4 regions of the Streptomyces sp. NPDC102437 genome follow, and region 2 is predicted to be linked to each of the others. Evidence: riboswitches for the same ligand, from Rfam matches in the RefSeq annotation. Region 2 holds a riboswitch; each other region holds the start of a gene.

What was found. A riboswitch is a leader RNA that binds a small molecule or an ion and turns the genes downstream of it on or off. The one in region 2 is predicted to bind cyclic di-AMP.
Region 1: it holds a riboswitch for cyclic di-AMP, as region 2 does, so the genes downstream of both, ACIRJP_RS11555 (M23 family metallopeptidase) here and ACIRJP_RS16985 (C40 family peptidase) in region 2, are expected to answer to the same signal.
Region 3: it holds a riboswitch for cyclic di-AMP, as region 2 does, so the genes downstream of both, ACIRJP_RS21295 (M23 family metallopeptidase) here and ACIRJP_RS16985 (C40 family peptidase) in region 2, are expected to answer to the same signal.
Region 4: it holds a riboswitch for cyclic di-AMP, as region 2 does, so the genes downstream of both, ACIRJP_RS39515 (peptidoglycan DD-metalloendopeptidase family protein) here and ACIRJP_RS16985 (C40 family peptidase) in region 2, are expected to answer to the same signal.

What each region holds. Positions count from the first base shown of each region.
Region 1 is NZ_JBIWKI010000007.1:108,882-115,856, forward strand. It holds gene ACIRJP_RS11540 (DNA topoisomerase (ATP-hydrolyzing) subunit A) at 1-1,311, opposite strand, end outside; gene ACIRJP_RS11545 (M16 family metallopeptidase) at 1,582-2,973, shown strand; gene ACIRJP_RS11550 (M16 family metallopeptidase) at 3,000-4,382, shown strand; cyclic di-AMP (ydaO/yuaA leader) riboswitch at 4,654-4,820, shown strand; gene ACIRJP_RS11555 (M23 family metallopeptidase) at 4,833-5,642, shown strand; gene ACIRJP_RS11560 (GntR family transcriptional regulator) at 5,868-6,557, shown strand; gene ACIRJP_RS11565 (HPr family phosphocarrier protein) at 6,761-6,975, opposite strand, start outside.
Region 2 is NZ_JBIWKI010000011.1:244,136-251,110, reverse strand. It holds gene ACIRJP_RS17000 (ATP-binding protein) at 1-257, shown strand, start outside; gene ACIRJP_RS16995 (LysR family transcriptional regulator) at 267-1,202, opposite strand; gene ACIRJP_RS16990 (LysE family translocator) at 1,275-1,907, shown strand; gene ACIRJP_RS16985 (C40 family peptidase) at 1,953-2,426, opposite strand; cyclic di-AMP (ydaO/yuaA leader) riboswitch at 2,430-2,602, opposite strand; gene ACIRJP_RS16980 (hypothetical protein) at 3,004-3,312, opposite strand; gene ACIRJP_RS16975 (ATP-dependent Clp protease proteolytic subunit) at 3,320-3,955, opposite strand; partial or broken gene ACIRJP_RS16970 (DUF2785 domain-containing protein) at 4,176-4,469, shown strand; gene ACIRJP_RS16965 (ABC transporter permease) at 4,746-5,609, opposite strand; gene ACIRJP_RS16960 (ABC transporter ATP-binding protein) at 5,569-6,438, opposite strand; gene ACIRJP_RS16955 (MarR family winged helix-turn-helix transcriptional regulator) at 6,435-6,893, opposite strand.
Region 3 is NZ_JBIWKI010000015.1:175,332-182,306, reverse strand. It holds gene ACIRJP_RS21300 (aldo/keto reductase) at 32-976, opposite strand; gene ACIRJP_RS21295 (M23 family metallopeptidase) at 1,103-2,197, opposite strand; cyclic di-AMP (ydaO/yuaA leader) riboswitch at 2,209-2,361, opposite strand; gene ACIRJP_RS21290 (PP2C family protein-serine/threonine phosphatase) at 2,635-3,795, opposite strand; tRNA gene ACIRJP_RS21285 (tRNA-Met) at 3,967-4,040, opposite strand; gene ACIRJP_RS21280 (SPFH domain-containing protein) at 4,056-5,273, opposite strand; gene ACIRJP_RS21275 (hypothetical protein) at 5,337-5,558, opposite strand; gene ACIRJP_RS21270 (SHOCT domain-containing protein) at 5,825-6,244, shown strand; gene ACIRJP_RS21265 (FAD-binding oxidoreductase) at 6,402-6,975, shown strand, end outside.
Region 4 is NZ_JBIWKI010000072.1:5,448-12,422, reverse strand. It holds gene ACIRJP_RS39535 (STM4013/SEN3800 family hydrolase) at 1-101, shown strand, start outside; gene ACIRJP_RS39530 (STM4012 family radical SAM protein) at 98-1,471, shown strand; gene ACIRJP_RS39525 (STM4011 family radical SAM protein) at 1,480-2,358, shown strand; gene ACIRJP_RS39520 (SGNH/GDSL hydrolase family protein) at 2,499-3,341, opposite strand; gene ACIRJP_RS39515 (peptidoglycan DD-metalloendopeptidase family protein) at 3,530-4,447, opposite strand; cyclic di-AMP (ydaO/yuaA leader) riboswitch at 4,451-4,607, opposite strand; gene ACIRJP_RS39510 (alpha-galactosidase) at 4,905-6,975, opposite strand, start outside.

The sequences.
Region 1 (6,975 bases), on a different contig from region 2:
GTCCAGGATGTACTGCGTCTGGATCTCGCTCAGCGAGAACCGCTCGACGAGCCGCTCCTTCGCCTGCGCCGAGTTGTCACTGGACCGGATGATCCGGATGACCTCGTCGATGTCGATCAGCGCGACGAGCAGGCCCTCGACCAGATGCAGCCGGTCGCGGCGCTTGCCCCGGCGGAACTCGCTGCGCCGGCGCACCACGTCGAAGCGGTGGTCGAGATAGACCTCCAGGAGCTCCTTGAGCCCCAGAGTGAGCGGCTGTCCGTCGACCAGCGCCACATTGTTGATGCCGAAGGACTCCTCCATCGGCGTCAGCTTGTAGAGCTGCTCCAGCACTGCTTCCGGCACGAAGCCGTTCTTCACCTCGATGACCAGGCGCAGGCCGTGCTCGCGGTCGGTCAGGTCCTTCACGTCCGCGATGCCCTGGAGCTTCTTCGCCGAGACCAGGTCCTTGATCTTGGCGATCACCTTCTCCGGGCCGACGGTGAAGGGCAGTTCGGTGACGACCAGGCCCTTGCGGCGGGCCGTCACGTTCTCCACCGAGACGGTCGCACGGATCTTGAACGTGCCGCGGCCGCGGGCGTACGCGTCCTTGATGCCGCCCAGACCCACGATCCGGCCGCCGGTGGGCAGATCGGGACCCGGCACGAACCGCATCAGGGTCTCCAGGTCCGCGCCTGGATGCTTGATCAGGTGCCGGGCGGCGGCGATGACCTCGCCCAGGTTGTGCGGCGGCATGTTGGTCGCCATGCCGACCGCGATCCCGGACGACCCGTTGACCAGGAGGTTCGGATACGCGGCGGGGAGAACGGTCGGTTCCGTCTCCTGGCCGTCGTAATTCGACTGGAAAGCGACGGTGTCCTCGTCGATCGACTCCGTCATCAGTGACGTCGCGTCGGCCATCCGGCACTCGGTGTACCGCATGGCGGCCGGCGGGTCGTCGTTTCCGAGCGATCCGAAGTTGCCGTGGCCGTCGACCAGGGGGAGCCGCATGGAGAACGGCTGCGCCAGGCGGACCAGCGCGTCGTAGATCGACGCGTCCCCGTGCGGGTGCAACTTGCCCATGACCTCGCCGACGACGCGGGCGCACTTCACGAAGCCGCGATCGGGGCGCAGGCCCATCTCGTTCATCTGGTACACGATGCGGCGGTGCACCGGCTTCATGCCGTCGCGGGCGTCGGGCAGGGCCCGTGAGTAGATCACCGAGTACGCGTACTCGAGGAAGGAGCCCTGCATTTCGTCGACGACGTCGATGTCGAGGATCTTCTCCTCGAAGTCGTCCGGCGGCGGGGTCTTCGTGCTGCGGCGGGCCATCGCTGCTGCGACTCCTTCACGGATTCTGTTCGGGCAACCTCAGGTTCTGACGCGGACCATTGTGGACCGCCGCACTGACATCGCCGACCTCGACCCGTCCCAAGAGGCGTTCCGGGCCCCGGCCGCGGTGCTTTCGCGCCCCGCCGAGAGGGGGATGCGCCCCTCTTTCATGCGAACTTCCGCGTTACGGGAACTTCGCCAGGGGTCCGTGCGCTTGCCTAAGGTGGCAGGTCTCGCAGGAAATCCAGTATCGCGATCGAAGGGACGTACATGCCCATGGGTCACACGGCCACCGCTCAGGCCGGCTCCGGCGGCTTGACAGCGACCGAGCACCGCCTGGCCAACGGCCTGCGCGTGGTGCTCTCCGAGGACCATCTGACCCCGGTCGCCGCGGTCTGCCTCTGGTACGACGTCGGCTCGCGCCACGAGGTCAAGGGGCGCACGGGGCTGGCTCACCTCTTCGAGCACCTGATGTTCCAGGGCTCCGGCCAGGTCAAGGGGAACGGCCACTTCGAGCTGGTGCAGGGGGCCGGCGGCTCGCTCAACGGGACCACCAGCTTCGAGCGCACCAACTATTTCGAGACCATGCCCACGCACCAGCTGGAGCTGGCCCTGTGGCTCGAGGCCGACCGGATGGGCTCGCTGCTCGCCGCGCTCGACGAGGAGTCCATGGAGAACCAGCGCGACGTCGTCAAGAACGAGCGCCGCCAGCGTTACGACAACGTCCCCTACGGCACGGCGTTCGAGAAGCTGACGGCACTGGCCTACCCCGAGGGCCACCCGTACCACCACACCCCGATCGGCTCGATGGCCGACCTGGACGCCGCGACCCTGGAGGACGCGCGCACCTTCTTCCGTACGTACTACGCGCCGAACAACGCGGTGCTCTCGGTCGTCGGCGACATCGACCCCGAGCAGACCCTCGCCTGGATCGAGAAGTACTTCGGTTCCATCCCGTCCCACGACGGCAAGCAGCCGCCGCGCGACGGAACGCTGCCCGAGATCATCGGCGAGCAGCTGCGCGAGGAGGTGCGCGAGGAGGTCCCGGCGCGCGCGCTGATGGCCGCCTACCGGCTGCCGCACGACGGCACCCGCGAGTGCGACGCGGCGGACCTCGCGCTGACCGTGCTCGGCGGCGGCGAGTCGTCGCGGCTGTACAACCGCCTGGTGCGCCGTGACCGTACGGCCGTGGCGGCCGGGTTCGGACTGCTGAGGCTGGCCGGTGCGCCCTCGCTGGGCTGGCTGGACGTCAAGATGTCCGGCGGCGTCGAGGTGCCGCAGGTCGAGGCCGCGGTCGACGAGGAGCTCGCCCGGTTCGCAGCCGAGGGCCCGACGCCCGAGGAAATGGAGCGCGCGCAGGCCCAGTTGGAGCGCGAGTGGCTGGACCGCCTCGGTACGGTCGCCGGCCGCGCCGACGAACTGTGCCGGTTCGCCGTGCTGTTCGGCGACCCGCAGCTCGCCCTGACCGCCGTTCAGCGGGTGCTCGACGTCTCCGTGGAGGAGGTCCAGGCGGCCGCCAAGGCCCAGCTGCGCCCCGACAACCGTGCGGTGCTGGTCTACGAGCCGGTCGAACCGGCCGAGCCCGCGGACGCCGCGGAGCCCAATGAGACCGAGGCGACCGACGCCGACGACACCGACGCGCACGAGGGGGCGGACCAGTGACCGACGCTGCCGCGACTGGAGTTTCGATGCAGTACCACCCGCAGCCGGCCCCCGGCCCCGCCCGCCCCTGGGCCTTCCCGGCGCCCGAGCGCGGCGCCCTGCCCAACGGCCTCACGGTGCTGCGCTGCCACCGCCCCGGCCAGCAGGTCGTGGCGGTCGAGATCTTCCTCGACGCCCCGCTGGACGCCGAGCCCGAGGGCCTCGACGGCGTGGCCACGATCATGTCGCGGGCACTGAACGAGGGCACCGACAAGCACAGCGCCGAGGAGTTCGCCGCCGAGCTGGAGCGCTGCGGTGCCACGCTCGACGCGCACGCCGACCACCCCGGTGTCCGGGTCTCCCTGGAGGTCCCGGCCTCCCGGCTGGCCAAGGCCCTAGCGCTGGTCGCCGAGGCGCTGCGGGCGCCCGCCTTCGCCGAGAGCGAGATCGAGCGGCTGGTGCGCAACCGGCTCGACGAGATCCCGCACGAGCAGGCCAACCCGGCCCGGCGCGCCGCCAAGCAACTGTCCAAGGAGCTCTTCCCGGCCGAGGCGCGCATGTCGCGCCCGCGCCAGGGCACCGAGGAGACGGTGGAGCGGATCGACCCGGCCGCTGTGCGCGCCTTCTTCGACGCCCACGTCCGGCCGTCCACGGCGACCGCCGTGGTCGTCGGTGACCTCACCGGCATCGACCTGGACGCGCTGCTCGCCGACACCCTCGGCGACTGGTCGGGCGACACCGCGGCCCCGCGTCCCGCTCCGCCGATCACCGCCGACGACACCGGCCGGGTGGTGATCGTCGACCGTCCGGGCGCGGTGCAGACGCAGCTGCTGATCGGCCGGATCGGCGCCGACCGGCACGACAGCGTGTGGCCGGCCCAGGTGCTCGGCACGTACTGCCTGGGCGGCACCCTCACCTCCCGTCTCGACCGGGTGCTGCGCGAGGAGAAGGGCTACACGTACGGCGTACGGGCCTTCGCCCAGGTGCTGCGGTCATCGGCCCCGGACACCGCCTCGGGGGCGACCGGCGCCGCGATGCTCGCCATCAGCGGCTCGGTGGACACGGAGTCCACCGAACCGGCGCTCAAGGACCTGTGGACCGTGCTGCGGACCCTGGCGGCGGAGGGGCTGACCGACGAGGAGCGCGAGACGGCCGTGCAGAACCTCGTGGGTGTGGCGCCCCTGAAGTTCGAGACGGCGGCCTCAGTCGCGGGAACCCTCGCCGACCAGGTCGAGCAGCACCTCCCCGACGACTACCAGGCACATCTGTACGCCCGGCTCGCGGAGACCGGCACGGTCGAGGCGACCGCGGCGGTCGTCAACGCTTTCCCGGGTGACCGGCTGGTCACGATCCTCGTCGGCGACGCGGCACGGATCGAGGAGCCCGTCCGGGCGCTGGGCATCGGAGAGGTGTCGGTGGTCACCGGCTGACGAGTGGCCCGGCGGGCGCCGGGCGGGGCCGGTCATCAGCCCCGTCCTGCCCGTCGCCACTCTCGCTGTACCGGCAGATACCGGGACAGAAGGAAGACCCTTGCGAGTGTGATCTCGCCAGGTTCTTCCTTTTTGTCCGTTCTGGGGGGAGGTTGCCTGTCTGCCCTGTGGGATGCGCTACAAAACGGCCTGTCCGTTTGGTGAATGAAAGTGACCCCGCTTAGCGTCGGCTCGACTGTCCGTCACTCGTATGCCGCATCCGCGACGTACCGGACAGTCATCGCCGAGTCCCCGCCAGGCGTGAGCCTGGGGAGCCGGGGACCCATGAAGTCCCTGGGGTGAATCGGATGCCTGAGCCCGGACGGGCCGGTGCGTCCGTAGGAGACCTTCCTGCTCCGAACCCGTCAGCTAACCCGGTAGGCGAGAAGGAAGGAAAGGACCAGCCACTCCATGGCGTTCACCCGTGCCACCGGGAAGCACCGTGCCCCGAGCCGACTGACGCGCCGCAGCGCGAAGGTCGTCGGCGTCGCGGCTCTGGCCACCACCGGCGTCATCGGCGGCCTGGCCGCTCCCGCCTTCGCAGCGGACTCCGACGCCCCCTCCGTGAGCGAGACAGGCCTCAGCCAGGTCATCGCCATCGACAAGACCCTCGCCGACCGGATCGACGCCCAGGCCGACGCCCAGCAGCACCAGGCCGACGCCGCGGCGAAGGCGAAGGCCGAGGCCCACCGCAAGGCCGAGGCCAAGAAGAAGGCCGAGGCGAAGGCCAACGCCAAGGCCGAAGCTAAGCGCGCCGCCGAGGCCCGCGCCGAGAAGGCACGCGCCGCCCGGTCCGCCGAGCGCACCCGCCTGGGCGCCTTCCGGCTTCCGGTCGCCGGCTCGTACGTCACCACCGGCTACAAGTCCAGCGGCTCGCTCTGGTCCTCCGGCAGCCACTCCGGCATCGACTTCCACGCCGCCTCCGGCAGCTCCGTCGTCGCCGTCGGCGCCGGCACCGTCGTCGAGGCCGGCTGGGGCGGCGCGTACGGCAACAACATCGTGCTCCGGATGACGGACGGCACGTACACGCAGTACGGCCACCTCTCCTCGATCGGCGTCTCCATCGGCCAGAGCGTCCGCGCGGGCCAGCAGATCGGCCTGTCCGGCTCGACCGGCAACTCCACCGGGCCGCACCTCCACTTCGAGGCCCGGACGACCCCGTCGTACGGCTCCGACATGGACCCGGTCGCGTACCTGCGCGCCCACGGCGTCAACGTCTGACCGACGCCCACGCACCACCTCGTCCGAAGGCCCCGGCAGCATGCCGGGGCCTTCGGCATTCCCGCCGCCCGGCCGCGGGGGACGACTGCCCGCCCGGCCACCCCGTGGCCAAAATATATTCATGAATTTCTGCCCGGCATCGGAAATGCGGCCGCATTGCAATAGAGTCGCGTATCAGGCGTCGGCCGGCCGCGTTTCGCGGGGGATTGAGGCGGAGGTTCGGACATGCGCATTCCGGCGCATTCGGTATGCACGGCAATCCGTGACGACATCGTCTCCGGTGTCTTCGAACGCGGCAGCCGTCTCAGGGAGGAGCTGCTGGCCCGCCGTTACGGGGTCTCACGCGTCCCGGTACGGGAGGCGCTGCGCACCCTGGAGTCCGAGGGTTTCGTGGTCACCCGCCGGCACGCGGGCGCCTGCGTCGCCGAGCCCACCGAGCTGGAGGCGGCCGACCTCCTGGAGGTCCGCACGCTGCTGGAGCCATTGGGCGCCGCCCGCGCCGCGCGACGCCGCACCGAAGCACACCTCAAGGTGCTCCGCGGCCTCGTGCGGCTCGGCCAGGACCGGGCCCGGCGCGGCGAGGGCGAGGACCTGCGTGCGCTGGGCGGCTGGTTCCACGAGACGCTGGCGCAGGCCTCCGGCAGCCCCGGCCTGATCGCGCTGCTCACCCAGCTGAGACACAAGATCGCCTGGATGTACGCGGTCGAGCAGCCTGCCCGCCCGGTGGACTCCTGGGCCGAGCACGGGGCCATCGTGGACGCGGTGGCGCGCGGCGACGCGGAACGGGCCAGGGCGCTGGCCGCGCACCATGCGGAGCGGGCCGCGGCCGCGCACCGGCTGCGAGGGGGGCCCGCCGCCCCCGGCGGGGTGAGGAGCACGCAACACTCCGTAAACACCGCAGGCGTCCGGAATTAACAATTACGCCGTATACAGAGGGAAGCAATCGGGCGGGATGTCGTCACCGGTTCGGACCGAATTTCGCGCCACCTGAATTTCGCGTGCCCGCGCTCCGCCCGCCCGCATTGTTTCATCCGAATCCTCGCCGGAGGCTCTGCTCCGGAAAACAAAAGAGCCGCGGCCCCGGTTCAGGGTGCCACGGCTCTTTCGCGGAACATGATTCAGACGGTCTCCGGGAGCTCCTCGAGCCCCTCGGCGACGAGCTTCGCCAGGCGGTCCAGAGCCGCTTCGGAGTTGTCGGCCTCGGATGCGAGCACGATCTCCTCGCCGCCCTGCGCGCCGAGACCGAGGACCGCGAGCATGGAGGCAGCGTTCACCGGGTTGCCGTCGGCCTTCGCGATCGTCATGGGGACGCCGGAAGCCGTGGCGGCACGGA
Region 2 (6,975 bases):
CCTTCGGGCAGTCGCCCACGTTCACCGTGGACCTCCGGCTGGAGCGGGAGGAGCAGTTGCACGTCGGGGTGACGGACAGTCACCCCCGCTGGCCCAGGCGGCTGCCCGCCGCCGTCCAGCAGGACAACGGCCGCGGCATGGTGATCATCCGCTGTCTGACCAAGGAATGCGGCGGCCGGCTCACCGTCACACCCACCGCCGAGGGCGGCAAGACGGTGTGGATCGCGCTTCCGTGGAGCATCCCCGTGCAGAGCTGACCGACGCGCTCACCCCGCTTCGCCGCCCGGCCGCGCCGAGCCCGCCCTCCCGAACCCGCTGCGCAACAGGGCCTGGAGCGTCGCCGCCGCGGCGCTCGCCCGGTCACCGCGGTGCACCACCGAGATCGTCCGCCGGAAGGAAGCGGGATCCAGCCGCCGCACGGACAGGGGCGTGGGCGACATCGCGGCGACCATCTCCGGGACGACCGCCATCCCGATGCCCGCACTGACCAGCGCGCACACCAGCGCATAGCCGGGCGACTCACAGACCACGGCGGGTGTCGCCCCGGCCTCGGCCAGGGCCTGCTCCACCCCGCGTCGCGGCGGATGCGTGGGCGCGCTGCTGATCAGCGGCCGGCCCGCCAGTTCGGTCACCGGCAGTCTCCCACTGCCCTCGGACAGCATCTGGCCGACCGCCGTGATCAGCACCAGCTCCTCGACCAGCAGTGGTTCGGCGAAGACCCCGGCGGGCCAGGGCGTCGCGGCGGCCGGCTCGTACACATGGGTCAGCGCCAGATCGACCTCGCCGGCGGCCACCGCCGCCACCCCCTGGGGCGGTTCGTACTCGGTGACCGCCAGCTCCACATCCGGGTGGGCACGCCGGAAGGCGCTCAGCACCGGCGGCAGCAGATGGATGCCCGCCGTGGTGAACGTGCCGACCCGCAGGCGTCCGCCGGACAGTCCGGAGAGGCGGGCCAGCTCATGGCGGGCCTGGTCCATCTCGTCGAGGACGCGCCGGGCGCGTCCGGCCAGCAGTTCGCCCGCGGCCGTGAGCCGGGCGCCTCGGTGGTGACGTACCAGCAGCGAGGCGCCCGCCTCCCGCTCCAGCTTGGCGAGCTGCTGGGAAAGGGCCGGCGCGGTGTAGCCCAGGCGTGCGGCGGCCCGGGTGATCGATCCGGCCTCCGCGACCGCCACCAGCGCCGCCAGCCGTGTCGGGTCATACATTAAGCGTTCCTTTTGGCAGACCCAGAAGATTGCAAGTACACGCTAATGGCTCAGTCGGGTCAGGGTGGACCCATGGACGCACAACTCATCGCCTTCGTCGGGGTCGCCGCAGGAATGGTCGCGCTGCCGGGCGCGGACTTCACCGTCGTCGTACGCAACGCGCTCGCCTCCCGGAGCGCGGGGGTGGCCAGCGCGCTGGGCGTGGCCGGCGGCCTGCTGGTGCACACCGCCCTGGCTGTCGCCGGGCTCGCCGCGGTGCTCGTGGCGGTGCCCGCCCTGTTGCGTACCGTCCAGCTGCTCGGCGGGGTCTACGTCCTGTACCTCGGCATCAGCGCCCTGCGCGCGGCCCGGCGCCGCGCCCCGGGCGGGGACGGTCCCGAGGACCGGCCCGCGGACCGGGGACGCGTGCGGGCGCTGCGGCAGGGCTTCCTGACCAATGCGCTCAATCCCAAGGCGCCGGTGCTCTTCCTGAGCCTGCTGCCGCAGTTCGTCCCCGACGGCCAGCCGCCGCTGCCCAGGACCCTGCTGCTTGCGGCGATCGTCGTCGCGATGGCGCTGGTCTGGTTCCCGGCCGTGGCGCTGCTCGTGGACCGGCTGGGGCGGTGGCTGCGCCGGCCGCGTACCGCGCGCGCCATCGAGGGCGGCAGCGGCGCGGCGCTCACCGCGCTGGGGCTGGTGCTGGTGACCGGCCCGCTGCCGCACTGAGCGCGGGAGCGGCCGGCGGCCCCGGCCCGCCGGACGGGCCCTTCCTCAGCGGACCCGGCCGTAGTAGACGCTCTTGGTCCAGATCTTCTCCAACCGCACCACGGAGCCGGTCCTCGGCGAGTGCCAGATCTTTCCCTTACCGGCGTAGATCCCCACGTGGTAGACGCTGCGGCCGTAGTGGAAGAAGACCAGATCGCCGCGTTTGCGGTGCGAGGCCGAGATGTGCCGCGTCCGGTTGTACTGCTGCTGGGCTGTGCGGGGGAGCTTCTTGCCCGCCTTCTTGAACGAGTAGAGCGTCAGCCCCGAGCAGTCGAAGCGGTTGGGTCCGGTGGCCCCCCAACCGTAGGGCGCCCCCCTCTTCGATGCCGCGATCTTGAGCGCCTTCATCGGCAGCGTCGCCGCCTGGGCTTGCGTCGCGGCGCCGGGGGCGAACATGGTGCCGCCGACGGCGGCGAGTGTGAGAACCGAGGCCGTACCGGCCCGGACGAGCAGAGACGGGACATGAACCTGCGCACTCATGCGCAACCCTTCGTCAGCCGCCTGTGAAGGATGACCTGTCGGGTTCGGGCTGGCGAAGTTGCCCGGCCGCGTTCGGCGGCTTCACCCCGAGGGTCGACCGGTGTTCAGGTCGACCCGTTGTGCTCGGGTCCTCCACTCCTGCCGATCCACTTCTGTCGACCAGGCATCCGGACGGCGGCAGGACTCGGCGTCCGCCCGGACCGCCCCGCCGTGGTGGCGGGGGCTTGTCGTCCCAGGGATCTTGACTCACCGGCTGCCGGATTTCCGAGCCGAAACGGGGATATGTGAGGCTCCTCACGACTGATCCGTTCGAGTGGCCCCGATGAACTTTGACGCTCCGTCGGTGATCCGGAAGGGGTTCGTACCAGGCACGGAAGGCTGGATTCCGCTCACTGTCCACGCGTGAAACGCAAGTTGAGTGGTCCCTCGGGAGGGGGACTTCCTACGCCGAACGAGCGAGGATTTTCGGTGAGGCCGTCGGGCGTGTCGAGTACGGGAGTTGGGTGAAGGGCCGCCGGACGGCGAGGCAGGGGGAGTTGGGCGGGCCCCGCCGGCGACAGGCAGGCGCGGGATTCGGTCAACTGCCCGGCGCAGGGGGTACGGTGACGCGTCCGGCCCGCCGTTCCCCGTCCAGCACGCGCAGCGCCCGAGCGAGTGTGGCGGCGTGGATGTGTGCCTCGCCGCGCTCGTGCATCAACGCGAGGGCGTCCCGCAGCGCCCGTGACCGCGCCACGAGTGCCTGTGCGGCGCGCAGTGCGCCGTAGGTGTCGCTGCCTCGGACCGGGTTGATCCGGCCTACCTGGTCGAGGACTTCGAGGTAGTGGTCGATGAACTCCCCCTCGGCGCGGGTCAGTGCGGGAAGGGGCGGGAACTCCGGTGGCCGCATTGGGCGTTCACCTCGCGCCGTGCGGCGGGAGCGAGGAATTCCGGTTCTCCAGGACGTGGTCCACCAGCCCGTACGCCATTGCGCCCGCCGCGTCGAGGATGAGGTCGCGTTCGGTGTCGGCGGTGATCTGCCCCTCGGTGCGGCCCGTGTGACGGACCAACAGAGCGGTGAGCATCGCGCGGACCCGCTCCAGTTCCCCCGCCTCGATCTCCAGGTCGGACGGCCGGCCCCGCACCGGCTCGGCGAGCTCGGGCTGCCGCACGATGACCCGCGCGCCGGGCAGTGCGTACCGCCGGCCGGGAGCGCCCGCGGCGAGCAGCGCGGAGGCGCAGGAACCGGCCTGGCCGAGACAGTAGGTCTCCACCTCGCAATCGAGGTACTGCATCGTGTCGTAGATCGCGGACATGGCCCCGAACGAGCCGCCGGGCGAGTTGATGTAGAGCGATACGGGCCGGTCCGGGGCGTCGTGCTCCAGATACATGAGCTGCGCGATCAGATCGCCGGCCGCGGTGTCGTCCACCGGGGTGCCGAGGAAGACGATCCGTTCGGAGAGCAGCTTGGAGTACGGGTCGAGGGTGCGGGTCCCGCTGGATGTGCGCTCGGTGAACTCGGGCAGCACGTGACGGGCGGTGGGACGGAACAGCATGGCGATGCCTTTCCTCCGGGGTCTGTCCAGGCGTTGCAGGGGGCCGCAGCGGCTTCCGTAGAAAATGTACAGGACGTACAGACGGCTAGGATGGGAGTGTGATCCTGGTGATCCACTAAAATCCCAGGTCAGAGGTTGTTTTGACTGTTCGCCGAGGGCGGATTCTTGGTAAGTGCCCACGCGGCAGTCATATTTGGCGTAGCTCGGCTGGCTCCCCGCCGTCGCGCACGGCGCGGACCTGTTGGGCGCCTTCGGGCTCCATCCGGAGGTCGAGCCGAAGGAGATGCTCGCGCTGGCGGCGGAGCGGCTCGTGGTTCCGACCGACGAGCTCTTCGCCCAACAGGAGGACGACCGGCTCGCCCAGGGCGTCGCCCGCACGCTCACCCGGCCGGAACTGTCCGAGGCGGAGGCCGTCGGCTGGCTGGACGCGATCGAGAGGGACTTCGCCGCCGGCCGGCGCGGCGCCCCCACCGTGGCCGCGCACACCTCCAACGCCATACGCACGCTGCGGACGCTGTACCTCCTCGCCGGCACCGGTGTCCGGATCGCCGGCTCCCCCACCCCGGGCGCCCGCGGAGGCGCTGAAGCGGCGTCTGACAGAGGTGCCGGCCCTGACCTTCCAGGGGGCGTGACGGGCGGGTGCCACCGCGTGGTGAGGCACGTATCCGGGAGACGCGTCTCATCGGCAGGCGCCCGACGGCCAACCAGAAAGGTCAACGAGTTACCGAACCCGCATCGGGCGGGCCGATCACACGAACGGCTGGTGAACCCGGATACCCCCGTAGGCTCAGCGGGCCAGGCGGCCCAGCAGCGAACCGGCGGCGACGATGCCGACCAGTGCCGCGAAAGCGAGGACCGCGAGGTCGAGGCCGAGGTGGGCCTGGGTGCCGATGAGCAGCCCGCGCAGGGCGTCGACCTCGTAGCTCAGCGGGTTCACCCGGCTGACGGCCTGGAGCCAGCCAGGCATGAGGGCGACCGGGTAGAGCGCGTTGGAGGCGAAGAAGAGCGGCATCGTGATGGCCTGGCCGATGCCCATCAGCCGGTCGCGGGTGAGGACGATCCCGGCGATCGACATCGACAGGCAGGAGAAGAACGCCGAGGCGAGCACGACGACCACGACGACGCCGAGCAGCCGCAACGGGTTCCATGTCATGCCGACACCGATCAGCGCGGCGATCACGATGACGACCGCGGCCTGGATCACTGCTTTCACCCCGGCGGCAAAGGCCTTGCCGGTCACCAGGGCGGTCCGCGGCGTCGGTGTGACCATGAGTTTGGTGAGGACGCCGGAGTCCCGTTCCCAGATGATCATGATTCCGTAGAAGATCGCGATGAACATAGCGGACTGGGCGATGATGCCGGGCGCGAGGAAGTCGAGATAGGGAACGCCGCCGGTGGGGATGGCGTGGATGCGTGAGAACGTCACGCCGAAGATCAGCAGCCAGAGCGCGGGCTGCACGGCGCGGGTGTAGATCTCGGTGCTGTCGTGGCGCAGCTTCTGCATTTCGACCACGCACATCGCGGTGACCCGCGCGGGTGTGACGCGCCAGCCGGTTCGGGGCGGTGGCGGGGTCAGCAGCAGCGCGAAGCGCTGATCCAGCGGGCCGGACTCAGCCGAGGCGGGATGCGGTGCGACGGGTACGGCGGACATCTCGGAACGCTCCTCTCCCCTCGTTCTCCGCGGCGGAACCGGGGCCGTTCAGAGCGCTTCCGGAGTGGTATCGGAAGACGTCCTCCAAGGACGGTGGCGGAAGCTCCGTCTCGCCCGATTCTCTTCGGTGGGAGACGAGTTCGCCCTTGAGCTGGGCAGGGGTGCCGAGCGCGCGGAGTCGGCCGAGGTGCATCAGCGCGAGCCGGTCGCAGCGCTGGTCGGCCTCGTCCATTGAGTGGGTGGTGACCAGCACCGTCATGCCGGTGCCGACCCGTATTTCGGTGATGCGGTCCCAGACGCTGTCGCGCGCGATCGGGTCCAGGCCGATGGTCGGCTCGTCCAAGATCATCAGCCGGGGCGCGCTGACCAGTGCCTGCGCGAGTTCGAGGCGGCGGACCATGCCGCCGGAGTACGTGGCGGTGAGCCGGTGCGCGACATCGCCGAGTCCGACCGCGTCCAGGGCCTGGGAGACCCGCGCGGCGCGCTCGCGGCGGGGTACGTCGAACACGCGGGCGAAGAGCTGGACGTTCTCCTGGCCGGTGAGGCTCGCGTCGGCCGACAGCTGCTGCGGTACGTAGCCGAGCAGGCGCCGCACCGCCATCTTGTGCCGAGCCGCGTCATGGCCGAACACCTCGATGACGCCGGGCGGCACGGGCAGGAGCGTGGTGATCGCGCGCATCGTGGTGGTCTTGCCCGCGCCGTTGGGCCCCAGGAGGCCGAACACCTCCCCCTCGTCGACCAGCAGGTCCAGGCCGTCGACGGCCTTCGTGTCACCGAAGCTGTAGCTCAGTCCGGTGCAGTTGAGGGCGGGGGCGGTTTCTGTGGTCACGCGGTCTCATCCCCGTGGCTTCGCAGTGAGGCGGCGAGTCTGTGCAGGGCCGGGAGTGCGGCGGTGAGTGCTGCCTGGTCGGCCGCGTCGAGTCCGGCCAGGTGTTCCCGGAACAGCGCCTCGCGACGGGCGTGCCAGTCGCTCAGCTTCCCGACCCCCGCCGGGGTCGGATACAGCAGCGCGGCCCTCCTGTCTCCGGGGTCCATCTCCCGTCGCAGCAGTCCTTCGGTGGCGAGGTGGTTCACGAGGGTGCTGACCGAGTTGGGCGCGAGACAGAGGCGATGCGCGGCTGTGCAGACGCGGATGCCGGGTTCCGCGGCCACCAACCGCAGGAGTTCGGCGTGCGCCCCGCGCAGCCGGGGCGCCGACTGGCCGCTCCACAGCCTTCGCCGGGCGAGCCTCTGGACACGGGGCAGAAGTCCGGCGAGCTCATCAGGTAGATCACCTGCCGCCATCTGGCCATTTTAGCTCTGTATGGGACCTAATGTGTGCTGTCCCCGGTGCAGGGCAGCGGGGCCGCCGTCCCCCGGTGAGCGG
Region 3 (6,975 bases), on a different contig from region 2:
GCGGCCGGACGCGGTCAGGCGGCAGGCACGATCAGGCGGATGCCTCGGTGAGTTCGGCCAGTTCCTGCTCGGTCAGGGTGAGGTCCGCGACGGCCAGCAGCGCGGGCAGCTGCTCGACCGTACGGGCCGAGGCGATCGGCGCGGCCACGGTCGGCCGGGAGGCGAGCCAGGCCAGCGCGACGGTCGCGATCTCCGCACCGCGCTCCTGGGCAACCTTGTCCAGCGCGGCCAGGACCTTCTGACCGCGCTCCGACTCCAGGTGCCGACGGGCGCCCTCTACCCGCGCGCTCTCCACCGACGTGCCCGGACGGTACTTACCCGTGAGGAAACCGGACGCCAGGGCGAAGTACGGCACAGCGCCGAGCCCGGCGCGGGCCACCGTGTCCTGGAGCTCGCCCTCGTACGTGTCGCGGGAGACCAGGTTGTAGTGCGGCTGCAGGGCGACGTAACGGGCCAGCCCCTCGCGCTCCGAGAAGTCCAGGGACGCCCGGAGCCGCGCGGGGCCGATGTTGGAGGCGGCGATCTCGCGGACCTTGCCCTCCCTCACCAGCTGGTCCAGGGCGGTGATGATGTCCTCGACCGGCACGGTCTCGTCGTCGAAGTGCGTGTAATAGAGATCGATGTACTCGGTGCCGAGCCGGCGCAGTGATTCCTCGGCCGCGGCCTTGATGTTGGCGGGCGCGAGCCCCTGGTACCGGGGGTGGGTACTGACCTTCGTGGCGACGACGATGTCGGAGCGGTTGCCGCGCGCGGCCAGCCACTTGCCGATGACGGTCTCGGACTCGCCGCCCTCGTTGCCCGGGACCCAGGCGGAGTACCCGTCGGCGGTGTCGACGAAGTTGCCGCCCGCCGCGGCGTACGCGTCCAGCACCGCGAACGACTGTGCCTCGTCGGCGGTCCAGCCGAAGACGTTGCCGCCGAGAGCGAGCGGGAAGACCTGGAGGTCGGAAGGGCCCAGCTTACGAAGTGAAGTCATAAGTGAATCAACGGATTCCGGATAACTCGCTATTCCGAATCACTCATGAGGCCGCCCGCGACCGACCGCCCACAACAGACCGGCAGCCCTGACGTCGGGGGGTGAGCGTCAGGACCGCCGGTGTTCTCAGGGGTTGAGGCCCTTGCCGCGGAGCCAGGCCATCGGGTCGATGCCCGTACCGGAGGCGGTGTGGACCTCCAGGTGGAGGTGGGGTCCCGTCACGTTGCCGGTCGCGCCGACCCGGCCGATGGTGTCCCCGGTGCTGACCTTCTGGCCGACGCTCACGCCGATCGAGGACTGGTGGCAGTACCAGATCTCCGTACCGTCCTCCAGCTCCAGCACGGTGCGGTAGCCGTACGAGCCGGCCAGGCCCGCCGACTTGATCGTGCCGCCGTGGACGGCCTTGATCGGGGTGCCGGTCGGAGCGGCGAAGTCGAGGCCGGTGTGGTAGCCGGAGGACCACATCGAACCGGCCTGGCCGTAGGTCGAGGTGATCGTGTACGAGAAGGTCGGGATGGCGTAGCTGGCGGCGAGCTTGGCGAGCCGGGCGGCCTCCGCCTTCTTCTTGGCCTCCTCCTCCGCCTTCTTCTTCTCGGCGGCGACCTTGGCCTTGGCCTCGTCCTGCTGCTTCTGGGCCTCGGCGGCCGCCTTCTCCGCGGCCTTCTTCTCCTCGGCCGCCTTGGCCTCGGCGTCGGCGGCGTCCTGCTGCTGCTCGGCCTGCTGGAGGATGCGGGCGCGGAGCGCCTCGCCCGCGTCCGTCGTGCCCTGCTCGGCCTCGGCGGTGGTGATTCCGGCGGTGGTGAGCGGGGCGGTGGCGGCCGCGACCTGGGTCTTGTCCGCCTCGGAACCGTCGGTGAACAGGGCGCCCACGCCGGGAAGGGACTTGGCGTCGGGGAGGTTGTCCGTGATGGCGTCGGGCATGGAGATGGAGACCGGCGGCTTGCTCTGCGCGGAGGCCATGCCACCCGCGCCGACCGCCGCTATGACGCCGACACCCAGCACCGTGGAGCTACGGGCGAGACCGTTGCGCTGCTTGGCGACGCGGTGCCTGCCGCGCACGGGGCGGACGGTCTCCTCGGTGGGGTTCCACTCGTCCCAGCCGCGGTCGGGCTCACTGGTGAACTCACCCGTGAAATTGCCGGTGAAGTCGCCTTCGGGCCCGGTGCCGTAGTCGTGATCGAACCGGGACGGGGCCTCGGGGGCAGGCTTGTTGGACGCCACGGGGGCGCACTCCTTTCCTTCCTTCTCGCCTACCGGGTTAGCTGACGGGTTCGGAGCAGGAAGGTCTCCTACGGGCCCCTCCGTCTCTCACGAGACACAGGTGTCCGATTCACCCCATGTAGGTGGTTCCCCGGTTCCCTTGCGGAATTCGGCGCTCGCGCACGGCGCCGCCACTGATGACGGCTGGGACGACCGCGCTGCGTTATCGAACGTTAATAGACACCGGGGCCGTATTCCAAGCTGTTCCCACTGATCGTTCACTTCCTTGGCCTGGACTTTACGGGACACAAGCGGGTGGAACCGGACGAGTTGACCGACCTTCAGTCACTACCCCGTTTCTGACGTTGCGTCAAACGTTATGCGGAGCGGCGCCTTTCGATTACGCACGGTGGCATCGGCCCGCCACGCCACCGTCCCTGTCCGTCCCTTCCGTCTTTTCACGTCTCCTCAGCACCGACGATCCGCACGGTCCTTCGCCGGTCCGGCTGCCCCTCGGCCGGACGTGCGACCGCGAGCAACGCCATGTCGTCGGTCGTCTCGCCGCCCGTGTGCAGGCGCACGTCATCGGTCAGGGCGGACAGCAGCTCCTCGGGCCCCGGGAAGATCCGCCCGCGCAGCCGGGCCGCCGGATCGTAGAAGACCCCCTCGGCGTCCCTCGCCTCGGAGAGGCCGTCCGTGTAGAGGAGCAGCGTCGTCCCGGCCGGCAGATCCCACTCGTCCGTGCACTCCGGCCACGCTCCCAGCCCCATCCCGATCGGCAGCGCGGGCACGGAGGGCTTCAGCACCTCCAGCGCCCCGTCCGGATGCAGCAGGATCGGCTCGGGGTGCCCGCGGTTGACGATCCGCACCAGGGGCAGCCCGTACGGGATCTCGGCCAGCACGGCGGTGATGAAGCCCTCCAGCACATCGAGCCCGCCCCGCCGCGCCTCCTCCCGCGCCAGCGCCCGCTCCAGCCGCCGCGCCACCCCCTCCAGCGAGGATTCCTGCTCGGCCGCCTCGCGGAAGGCCCCGATGACCACCGCCACCGTCTCGACGGCGTCGAGCCCCTTCCCCCGTACGTCACCGACCACCAGCCGCACCCCCTGCGGGGTGTCCGCCACGGCGAACAGGTCACCGCCGACGAACTCGTCCGCCTGTGCCGCCTCGTACCGCGCCGCGACATGCAGTCCGCCGATCCGGTCGGCCGGCTGCGGCAGCACCGCGCGCATGGCCGTCTCCGCGATGTACCGCGCGGAGGCCAGCTGCTCGTTGCCGCGCCGCACGACCCCGTTGATCACCACCGCAAGGACCGAGACGGTGGCCAGGGTGAGCAGCTCGATCAACGGCACGGCCTCCGGCAACGAGCTGGTGTACAGCCGCAGCGCGATGACGGCCAGCATCGCGGCGATAGCGGTGCGGACAGTGCTGGCCAGCGAGAAGAACGGGGCGGCGATCAGCGGAGCGGCCACGAACAGCGGGATGGCCGTGAAAATCGGCGGGGTGAGGGCGTCGAACACCAGCCCGCCGAGAATCATCAGGGCGGGCAGCATCCGTACGAACCGCCGGGTACCGGCACCGCCCCCGACATGCTTGCCGCGCCGCCTCTCCCGCTTCCACACCTGTGGTCTCCTGCCCGGTACGCGCGCGGCTGCGGACGGTACCGCGCCCCACCCCCAGGCTCGCCGGACCGGAACGGAGCGGCGAATCCTCTTCGGCCAATGGGGGGAATGGGCACAGCAAAACGAATCAGGCCCGGCACGCTGCATGCGTGCCGGGCCTGAATTCTTCAGTAGCGGGGACAGGATTTGAACCTGCGACCTCTGGGTTATGAGCCCAGCGAGCTACCGAGCTGCTCCACCCCGCGTCGGTGAACACAACTCTACGGCATCTCCGGCGCCCTTTTGACCAATCGGGTCCGCCCGCCCTTCATTCCGTCCTCCTGCCGCTTCACCGGGTCCACGCCCCGTTGCAGCGAGTGGAGGATCGCCAGCCCCTGGCCGACGACGCCCGCCGCCAACTCGTTGACGCCATCGGTGCCGTTGAGCACGGTGAGGTCGGCGCCGGACATGCCCCGGGCGGCGGCGTCGGCCAGGGCGGGCAGGTTCTCCACGATGCGGTTGGCGGCGATGAGCTCCTGGTTGCCGTCACGCAGCGACGCGGCGCGCGCACTGTTGGCGTCGGCCTGCGCCTGGGCGAGGGTCCGTTCGGTGTACGCGTTGCCGTCCGCCTCGAACTTCGCCCGGTCCCGGGCCGCCTCCGCCAGGGTGCGCTGCCGGTACGCCTCGGCGTCCGCCGGGCGCCGGACCTCCGCCTCCAGCCGCTGCGCGGCGAGCGCGGCCTGCCGTTCGGCCAGCGCGGTCTGCTCCTCGATGACCTCCTGCGAGGCCCTGGCGCCGGCGAGCGGTCCGGCCTGTGCGGCGCGGGCGTTGTACTGCTCGGTCTCGGCGAGGAAGCCGGCCCGCTTGATCGCGGTGTCGCGTTCGTACTCCGCCTTGAGCGCGGCGGCCTGCTGCTCGCGCTGGCTGGCCTCCTGGTCGGCCTTGGCCTCGGCGATCCGGGCCTGGCTGGCGACCGCGGCGGCGTGCGGGGCCGCGAGGTTCTTGATGTAGCCGGTGGCGTCGTCGATCTCCTGGATCTGGAGGGCGTCCACGACGATGCCGAGTTTCTCCATCTCGCCGTGGCTGCCCGCGATGACCTCCTGGGAGACCCGGTTGCGTTCACGGATGATCTGCTCCACGGTCAGCCCGCCGACGATGGAACGCAGGTGCCCGGCGAAGATCCGCCCGACGAGTTCCTCCATCTGCTCCTGCTCGGTCAGGAAACGGCGGGCCGCGTTGGCGATGGACACGGCGTCGTCGCCGACCTTGAAGACTGCCACGGCCCGGACGTTGAGGCGGATGCCCTGCTGCGTCACGCAGTCCTCGGTGATCTCCGCCTCGCGCAGCGCCAGCGAGAGCATGCGCGCCTTCTGCTTCACCGGGAGCACGAAACTGCCGTGCCCGGTGACGATCCGGAACTGGGTGTCCAGGGTCTGCCGGCTCTTGGAACCGGAGATGAGCATCGCCTCGTTGGGGGCGGGAACGTGCCAGAAGAACATGGGAAGACTCCTGCCGTACGTCACTGCGTTTTTGGTGTACGCGACGGTTTCGGCTGTTCCGGCTCAGGACGGCAGGCGTTCCACGATCACGCCCCGCGCCGAGACCGCGTCGACGACCACCACGCGCGCGTCCCTGTCGATCGACGTCGCCGACCATGCGGTGTAGGCCTCGGACCCACCCCGTACGGCCACCAGTACCTCTCCCGGCCCACCGGGCGGGATCGGCACGGTCACGCGGCCGACCGCCCCGACCGGGCTCCGGGCGGACTCATCTGCCCTGTGCATGCGTCGCCCTCGCGAGCGTCCCCGTGAACGCCTGCTCACGCCGCTTCTCGTGCGGTGTCCCGCACCGCTTCATGGACACGAGGCGACCCCGCCTCCTGGAGGCCCGAGCCTCCCTCGACATCTCCACGGTACTCCGCGCCCACCCCGGTGGAACGGTGCCCGCGAGCGTCCGGCGACCGGCGAGCGAGGTGAGGTATGCGGTGGTATGACTGTTTTATCTTTTGATCTTCCGTCGCGATGAACTCGCGCTGATCTGGGAGCGACCCATGGACGACTACTCCTTGCTCGACCTCTTCTGGACCATGCTCTGGTTCTTCCTCTGGGTCATGTGGCTGTTCCTGCTGTTCAAGGTCATCACGGACATCTTCCGCAGCCACGACCTCAGCGGCTGGGGCAAGGCAGGCTGGCTGATCCTCACGCTGCTGCTGCCGTACATCGGCGTGCTGATCTACGTGATCGTGCGCGGCAAGTCCATGAGCAAGCGGGACATCAAGGAGGCCCAGGAACGTGACGCGGCCTTCAAGGCGTACGTACGGGAGGCCGCCGGCACCTCCGAAGCGGGCGGCGCCGACGCCACGAAACAGAAATCCCACGTCGACGACCTGGCGAAGCTCGCCGAGCTGAGGGACCGGGGCGCCATCACGGACGAGGAGTACCAGCGGGCGAAGACGAAGCTCCTGGTCTGACGCCCGCTCCGGCCGCGCCCCGGCGCGTATGTCTCCCTCCACGCGGTCCGGCGGACTGGCAACGCGCCAGGACCGCGGGGAGGCTTGAGACATCAGCCACGGCGGGAGGCCGAGCGGGGACGGTCCCCATCTCGATGTACGAGGAGATGGCCCGGCCATGAACGGCGCCACGCTCGAAACCCTGGACGCGATGCGGACGGCTCTGCGCGGGCCCGTCGTCGGCCCGCGGGACCCGGAGTACCGCGAGGCCCGCACCGTCCACAACGCCATGATCGACAAACGGCCGGCAGCGGTGGTGCGGTGCGCCGACGCGGCGGACGTCATGGCCGCCGTCGGCTTCGTACGGGACGCGGGCCTCACGCTCGCGGTCCGCGGCGGTGGCCACAGCGGTGCGGGCCTGTGCCTGGTGGACGACGGCGTCACCGTCGACCTGTCGCCCATGCGCTGGACGCACGTCGACCCCGCCGCGCGGACGGCCACGGTCGGCGGCGGCACCACGCTCGGCGACCTCGACCACGCCACCCACGCGTTCGGGCTGGCCACCCCCTCCGGAATCCTGTCGTCCACCGGCGTCGGCGGCCTCGCTCTGGGCGGCGGCCACGGCTACCTCACCCGCAAGTACGGCCTGACGATCGACAATCTGCTGGCCGCGGACGTGGTCCTGGCGGACGGCACGTCGGTGCGGGCGGACAGCACCACCCACCCCGACCTGTTCTGGGCGCTGCGCGGCG
Region 4 (6,975 bases), on a different contig from region 2:
ACGGGGACGACGGCTACACCGGGCACCGGCTCGGTCACGAGTCCGTCTGGACCGTCCCGTACGCGCACTTCTTCCTGGAACCGGGGGCCACCGCGCCATGAGCCGCACCACGACCGCAGCACCGGCCGTCCGGCCGTACCAGAGCTATGTGTACGCCTACCCGCACAAGACCGCCTACCGGCCGCTCGCCGACCGGCCGGAACTGCGCGAGTTGTGGGCGGCCGAGCGCAAGGACGCGCTCTCGCTCTACCTGCACATCCCGTTCTGCGAGGTCCGATGCGGCTTCTGCAATCTGTTCACCCGGATCGGTGCCCCCGGTGAGCTGACGACCCGGTACCTCGACGCGCTGGACCGGCAGGCAGCCGCGGTCCGGGACGCGCTGGGCGACGACGCTCCGGTGCGGTTCGCCGCGGCGGCGTTCGGCGGGGGCACGCCCACGTTCCTGACCGCGGCGGAGCTGGAGCGGCTCTGCGACATCGCGGAGAAACGGATGGGTGCCGACCTGCGGTCCGTTCCGCTCTCGGTCGAGACGTCGCCGTCGACCGCGACGGCCGACCGGCTGGCCGTCCTCGCCGACCGCGGGACGACCAGGATCAGCATCGGGGTGCAGAGCTTCGTAGAGGCCGAGGCGCGGGCCGCCGTGCGCCCGCAGCGCCGTGCCGATGTGGAGGCGGCGCTGGACCGGATACGTGACGCCCGCATCCCGGTCCTCAACATCGACCTGATCTACGGCATCGACGGGCAGACCGAGGAGAGCTGGCGCACCTCACTGGACGCGGCGCTCGGCTGGCGGCCGGAGGAGCTGTACCTCTATCCGCTGTATGTGCGCCCCCTGACCGGACTGGGCCGGCTCGGTGCCGACAGCGGGGCCGCGGCAGATGCGTCGGACGCGGCCTGGGACGAGCAGCGGCTGCGGCTGTACCGCGCGGGCCGGGACCACCTGCTGACCCATGGCTACGAGCAGGTGTCGATGCGGATGTTCCGCCGCGCCGACGCCCCGCGGACGGACGGGCCCGACGACTACGCCTGCCAGACCGACGGCATGATCGGCCTGGGGTGCGGCGCCCGTTCGTACACCACGAAGCTGCACTACTCCTTCGACTACGCGGTGGAGATGCGGGAGGTGCGGGCGATCATCGACGGCTACACCGCCACCGAGGACTTCTCGCACGCGGAGGTCGGACGTTACGTCGACGGCGACGAGGCACGCCGACGCCACCTGCTTCAGTCGGTGCTCCAGGCCGAGGGGCTGCCACTGGCCGACTACCGGGAGCGGTTCGGCACCTCGCCGGCCGACGACTTCCCGCTTGAGCTGGCCCGGTTCGAGGCGCGCGGCTGGCTCGACGCGTCGGCCGGGGCGTCCGGACGGCTGCGGCTCTCCGCCGAGGGCCTGGCCCACTCCGACGCGCTGGGCCCGGAACTCTTCTCCTGCGAGGTACGCGCCGCGATGGCCGCGTACGAACTGAAGTGAGCGCGCCGATGGACCTGACGATCCTCTACCGCGGGCCGCTCTCCTCGTGCGACTACGACTGTCCGTACTGCCCGTTCGCCAAGCGGCGCGACAGCCGGGAGCAGCTGCGCGCCGATCGGGCCGCGCTGGAGCGGTTCACGGCGTGGGCCGCGGCGCAGACCGGCGACCGGATCTCGGTCCTGTTCACGCCGTGGGGCGAGGGTCTGGTCCGCTCCTGGTACCGCCGTGCCCTGGTCGAGCTGGCGCACCTGCCGCACATCCGCCGGGTCGCGATCCAGACCAACATCAGCAGCCGTACGGGGTGGCTGGCCGAGGCCGGTGGGGCAGGCCGCGAGAAGATCGCGCTGTGGTGCACGTACCACCCGGGGCAGACGCCGTACGAGCGGTTCCTCGCCAAGTGCCGGGAGTTGACCGTGCTCGGCATCCGGCACAGCGTCGGTGTGGTCGGGCTCGACGACCATCTCGACGAGGCGCGAAGGCTGCGCGCCGCGCTGCCGGACGAGGTCTATCTCTGGGTGAACGCGGCGGAGGGGCACACGTACACGGATGAGGAGGCGGACCGCTGGACGGCCATCGACCCGCTCTTCCCGTACAGCCGGCATCCGCACCGGTCGGCCGGGCTGCCCTGCCGGACGGGTGAGTCGGTCATCTCGGTGGATGGTGACGGCACCGTGCGCCGCTGCCATTTCGTACCGGCGGAGCTGGGCAATCTCTACGACGGGAGCTACCGGCGGACGCTCGGTCCGCGCGCCTGTCCGCTGGCGGTCTGCGACTGCCACATCGGGTACGTGCACCTGGAGACGCTTCCGCTGTACGACGTCTTCGCGGGCGGTGTGCTGGAGCGGATCCCTGCGGCTGTGCTGCCGTCGCTGGCCGGACCGGCCTGAGGTTCAGGCCGGCCGGCCGAGCGACGGCATCACGGGCCCGGACTGCCGTCTGGAGTCTTTCGTTTGGATCAGGCCGGATCAGGGAGCGGCGAGGCGCGGCGCCGGGGCACGCGAGCCCGGCATGATCCAAACGAGAGACCCTAGAGCGGCAGGAGGTCCGGGCGCTTCGCTTCGACGTGGTCGCCGGAGGACTCGCCGCGCAGCCGCCGGCCGATCCACGGAACCAGGTACTCGCGCGCCCAGTGGATGTCGTCGCGCCGTACTTCGAGAGTGCCGCGCTGTGCCTGCGGGGGCCATTCCTGGTCGGGGTCGGCCGGTACGTCGATGCCGAGGACCTGGGCGGCGCGCAGCGCGACCCTGGTGTGTCCCTCGGGCGACAGGTGGAGCCGGTCGTCGTCCCAGGCGCGCCGGTCCTGGACGGACCGCAGCGACCACAGGTCAAGGACCGGGCAATCGTAGCGGTCGGCGATGGCCCGCACATGGGCGGTGTAGGTGGCGATCTTGCCGCGCAGATGGCGCAGCACGGGAACGCCACGGGTGTCGAAGCCGGTGGTGACCATGACCGTGCCGACCGCCCCGGTCAGCTCGGCGACCGCGCGCTCGAAGCGCTCGGCCACGTCGTCGGGGTCGGTGCCCGGCCGGATGATGTCGTTGCCGCCCGCACAGAAGCTCACCAGGTCGGGTGCGAGCTCCTTGGCGCGCGGCACCTGCTCCTCGACGATCTGGTCGAGGAGGCGTCCGCGTACGGCGAGATTGGCGTATCTGAAATTTTCGGGCGCGGAGCCTTCCGTGCCCGTCGTATCGGGATCCGGGAGCTGGTCCGCGAGAAGTACCGCAAACCGGTCCGCCCAGCCGACGAAGGTCCCGTCCGGGCCGGGGTCACCGACTCCCTCGGTGAAGCTGTCGCCAATCGCCGCGTACGACCCGATGACGCCCTGTCGGTTGTTGACACCACGTTGGTTTTTTCTCGAATCGTCTGCCACAAACGCTTATCCTGCACCGCCGAATGTGACCTACGCGACCGTAATAAAGGGTTGACGGGTGGTGAGATAGACCACCCGGTCAGTTTTTGGTAAAGGGGGAATAAGCAGAAGGGGCGGTGCGCCGCCGCGCACCGCCCTTCTGTGTCGCTCAGGTCATGCTTTGTCGCTCAGCTGCCCGGCCGTTCGGCTCAGACGTAGATGCCGTGCGAGGCCAGGAAGGCGATCGGGTCGATGTCCGAGCCGTACGCCGGTCCCGTGCGGACCTCGAAGTGCAGGTGCGGGCCGGTGACGTTGCCGGTGGCACCGGAGAGGCCGAGCTGCTGGCCGGTGCTCACGGCCTGGCCCGCCGAGACGGAGATGGAGGACAGGTGACCGTACTGCGAGTAGTGGCCGTCAGCGTGCTTGACGACGACCTGGTTGCCGTACGCGCCGCCCCAGCCCGCGGCGACGACGGTGCCGGAGGTGATGGACTTGACGCTGGTGCCGGTGCCGACGGGGAAGTCGATGCCGGTGTGGCTGCCGCTGGACCAGTTGGAGCCGGAGGCGCGGTAGTTGGTGGTGTGGTTGCCAGGGACCGGGTGGACGTAACCGGAGCCGGTGCTCTGGGTGGCGGCCGGGGCGGAGGCCGGGGCCTTGGACTCCGGGGCGGCGGAGGACTTGGCCGGGGCGGACTTCTCGACGACCACCGAGGGCGCCTTCGACGGGAGGGCCGAGCCGGTGCCGGCGCCGGTGGGCGCGGCGCTGCCGGAGGCCTTGACACCGAGGGTCAGCTTCATGCCCGGGAAGATCAGGCTGGGGTCCTCGCCGACGACCTTGCGGTTGTCCTGGTACAGCTTCTGCCAGCCGCCCTTGATCTGGTGCTCGGCGGCAATCTTCGACAGGTAGTCGCCGGAGACGACGGAGTACGTCGTGGTGGCGGCCTGCTTCTGCGCGGCCGGGGCGGCATGCGTGGCGGCGGCCGACTGCGGCGCGGCGGCCGGGGCGGCCTGGGCACCGGTGGCACCGAGCAGCGGCAGTGCGACGACCGCGCCGCCGGCGCTCACCGCGGCGACGCCACGGGCGATGGTGCTGATCTTCGGACGACGGTGCTTACCCGATATGGGCATGGCGTGTTTCCTCTCCGGCGCCTGCGAGGTGAGCTGTCGGGTTCGGGCTGGAGATGCCCGGCCGCGCTGAGCGCGGCTTCACCCCGAGCCGGCCGAATTTCTCCGGTCGGCGGCTTACCTGGTTCCCCCGCTCCTGCCACACGATGAGTGGATGTGAATTCCGGACGGCGGCAGGATTAGGCGGTCCGACCGGATTGACGGTGACCGTAAGCGAGTCGGGACGACGAGAACAAGCCACGGGTTCCACACCGGAATCCGCGCCGGGGAATTCGGCACGGAATTCCGGTCACACTCCGTGGATTAAGGATCTTGGCTTTCCGCGCGGCGCACGGATTACCCGACTCCCCCGTCGCCACGCACCGTCACGGATATGATCCCGCTCACGAGGCACCCCCCATGTCCCTTATAAGGGGGCTATGTTCGGGCAAATACCCCCATTACGGACATACATTGCCGATCACCCCTGTCGGAGCCTCAGCACCCGAGCGTCGAGATCCCCCCGGAGTCCGGTGTGCAGCCCCTGGTGCAGCAGTGTCGAACCATGGTGCACGGCCCCCGTGTCCAGACAGGTGTACGTCGCCGTGGAGTCGAGTCCGCGCAGCCGCAGAACCGGGGGCCGTTCCCCGTACCGCTGCGCCTCCAGCCACATCAGGATCACGACGTCGTCCCCGTGGATGTACTGGACCGCGCTCAGCGAGCCGCGCGGCGCACGCAGCCGGTACAGCTCACCCTGCTGCACGACCGGCCGGATCTCCTTGTAGAGGTCCACCCAGGTCCGCGCCTCAGCCAGCTCCGCCTCGGTCCACTCGGTGAGGTCCCCACCAACTCCGAGCACACCGGCCATCGCACTCACGAAACGGAAGCGCAGCGAGCTGACCCTGCCGTTGAGCTGGTCGTTCGGGCTGTCGGTGACCCAGGCGGCCATCACCCGGGCCGGGTGGAGGTGCCCGAAGCCCTCCTGGATGGCGAGACGGTCGAGCGGGTCGGTGTTGTCGGAGGTCCACACCTGGTCCGTACGGGACAGGATCCCCAGATCGATCCGGCCCCCGCCGCCGGAGCAGGACTCGAACGCGACCGTGGGATGCGCGGCCCTGAGCCGGTCGATCAGCCCGTAAAGGGCGTCCACATGCTCGATCCAGAGCTTCTGCGGGTACTCCTCGCCCGGCCAGCCCGCGTCGGTGAAGCAGCGGTTGAAATCCCATTTCACATAGTCGACGGGAGTTTCGGTGAGCAGCGTGTCCAGCTGTTCCCAGAGATATTCCTGCACATCGGGGCGGGCCAGATTGAGCACCAGCTGGTTGCGGTACTCCGTCCGCGCCCGCCCGGGGAAGTGCTGCACCCAGTCGGGATGCGCGCGATAGAGATCACTGTCGGCATTGACCATTTCCGGCTCGACCCAGATACCGAACTGCATGCCGAGCCCGTGCACTTCGTCGGCCAGCGGCTTCAGCCCGCCGGGGAAGCGGTCCGGATTCGGCGTCCAGTCGCCGAGCCCGGCCCGGTCGCTGGTCCGCTGCCCGAACCACGCGTCGTCCACGACGAACAGTTCGACGCCCATCGCCGCGGCCCGCTCGGCAAGGGCCCGCTGCTGGTCCAGCGCGATGTCGAAACCCGTCGCCTCCCAGGAGTTGTAGAGCACCGGCCTCAGGTTCGCCGCGTCCGGGATCACATGGGCCAGCTGCCAGGCGTGCCAGGCACGGCTCGCCCCGCCGAACCCCTGCCCGCTCCACAGACCGGCGAAGACGGGCGTCGTGTACGACTCGCCCGGCGCCAGCCGCAGCAGTCCGGAGTCGTCGTAGCCGGCACCTCCGGTGATCTGTACGAGACCGTCGGGCAGCCGCTGCACGGAGATCCGCCACGACCCGGACCAGCCGAGGGCGCAGCCGTACACCTCGCCGCTCTCCTCGGTCGCGGCGCCGTCGGCGTCCAGCGCGACCCAGGGCAGGAACTGGTGGCCGGTGTGGCCCCGCCTGCTGGAGATGACGCTCTCGCCGGGGATCAGCTCCGCCCGCGCGAGCCGCGATTCCGCCGCCCAGCGCCCGTGCAGCCGGCTCAGCCGCCAGCCGTCGCGGGCCGGCAGCGACCAGGCGGCCGCGTCGGCGCGCAGCAGTTCCAGCGGCGGGCCGTCCGGTCCGGCGTGGGCGACGGTGGCCCAGCGCTCCACGACGTCGGAGTCGTCCCGCATCCGGTAGTGCAGGGTCAGGGCGAGCCGGTGCACCGAGTCGGTGAAGCCGATCCGCAGCTCGTCCCCGTCCGCCTCGGCGGCGCCGAAGGCCCACTCGGTACCCCGGACCTCGGGGGTACGCACCGAGAGGGCCGGGCGGACAAACCTGGGCCCGCCCTCCACCGGGTACTCCTCCCGGCCGTCGAGGTGGGACTCGAAGGCCCTGAAGGGCAGCTCCGGCGCGGCGGCCAGCGCCTCGGCCGCCGCGAGGCCGATCCTCGGCCCCCAGTGCAGATGGACCAGCTCGCCCTGCTCGGTCAGTCGCAGTGCGTAGCTGCTGCTCGCCCCGGTGAGCAGCCAGGTC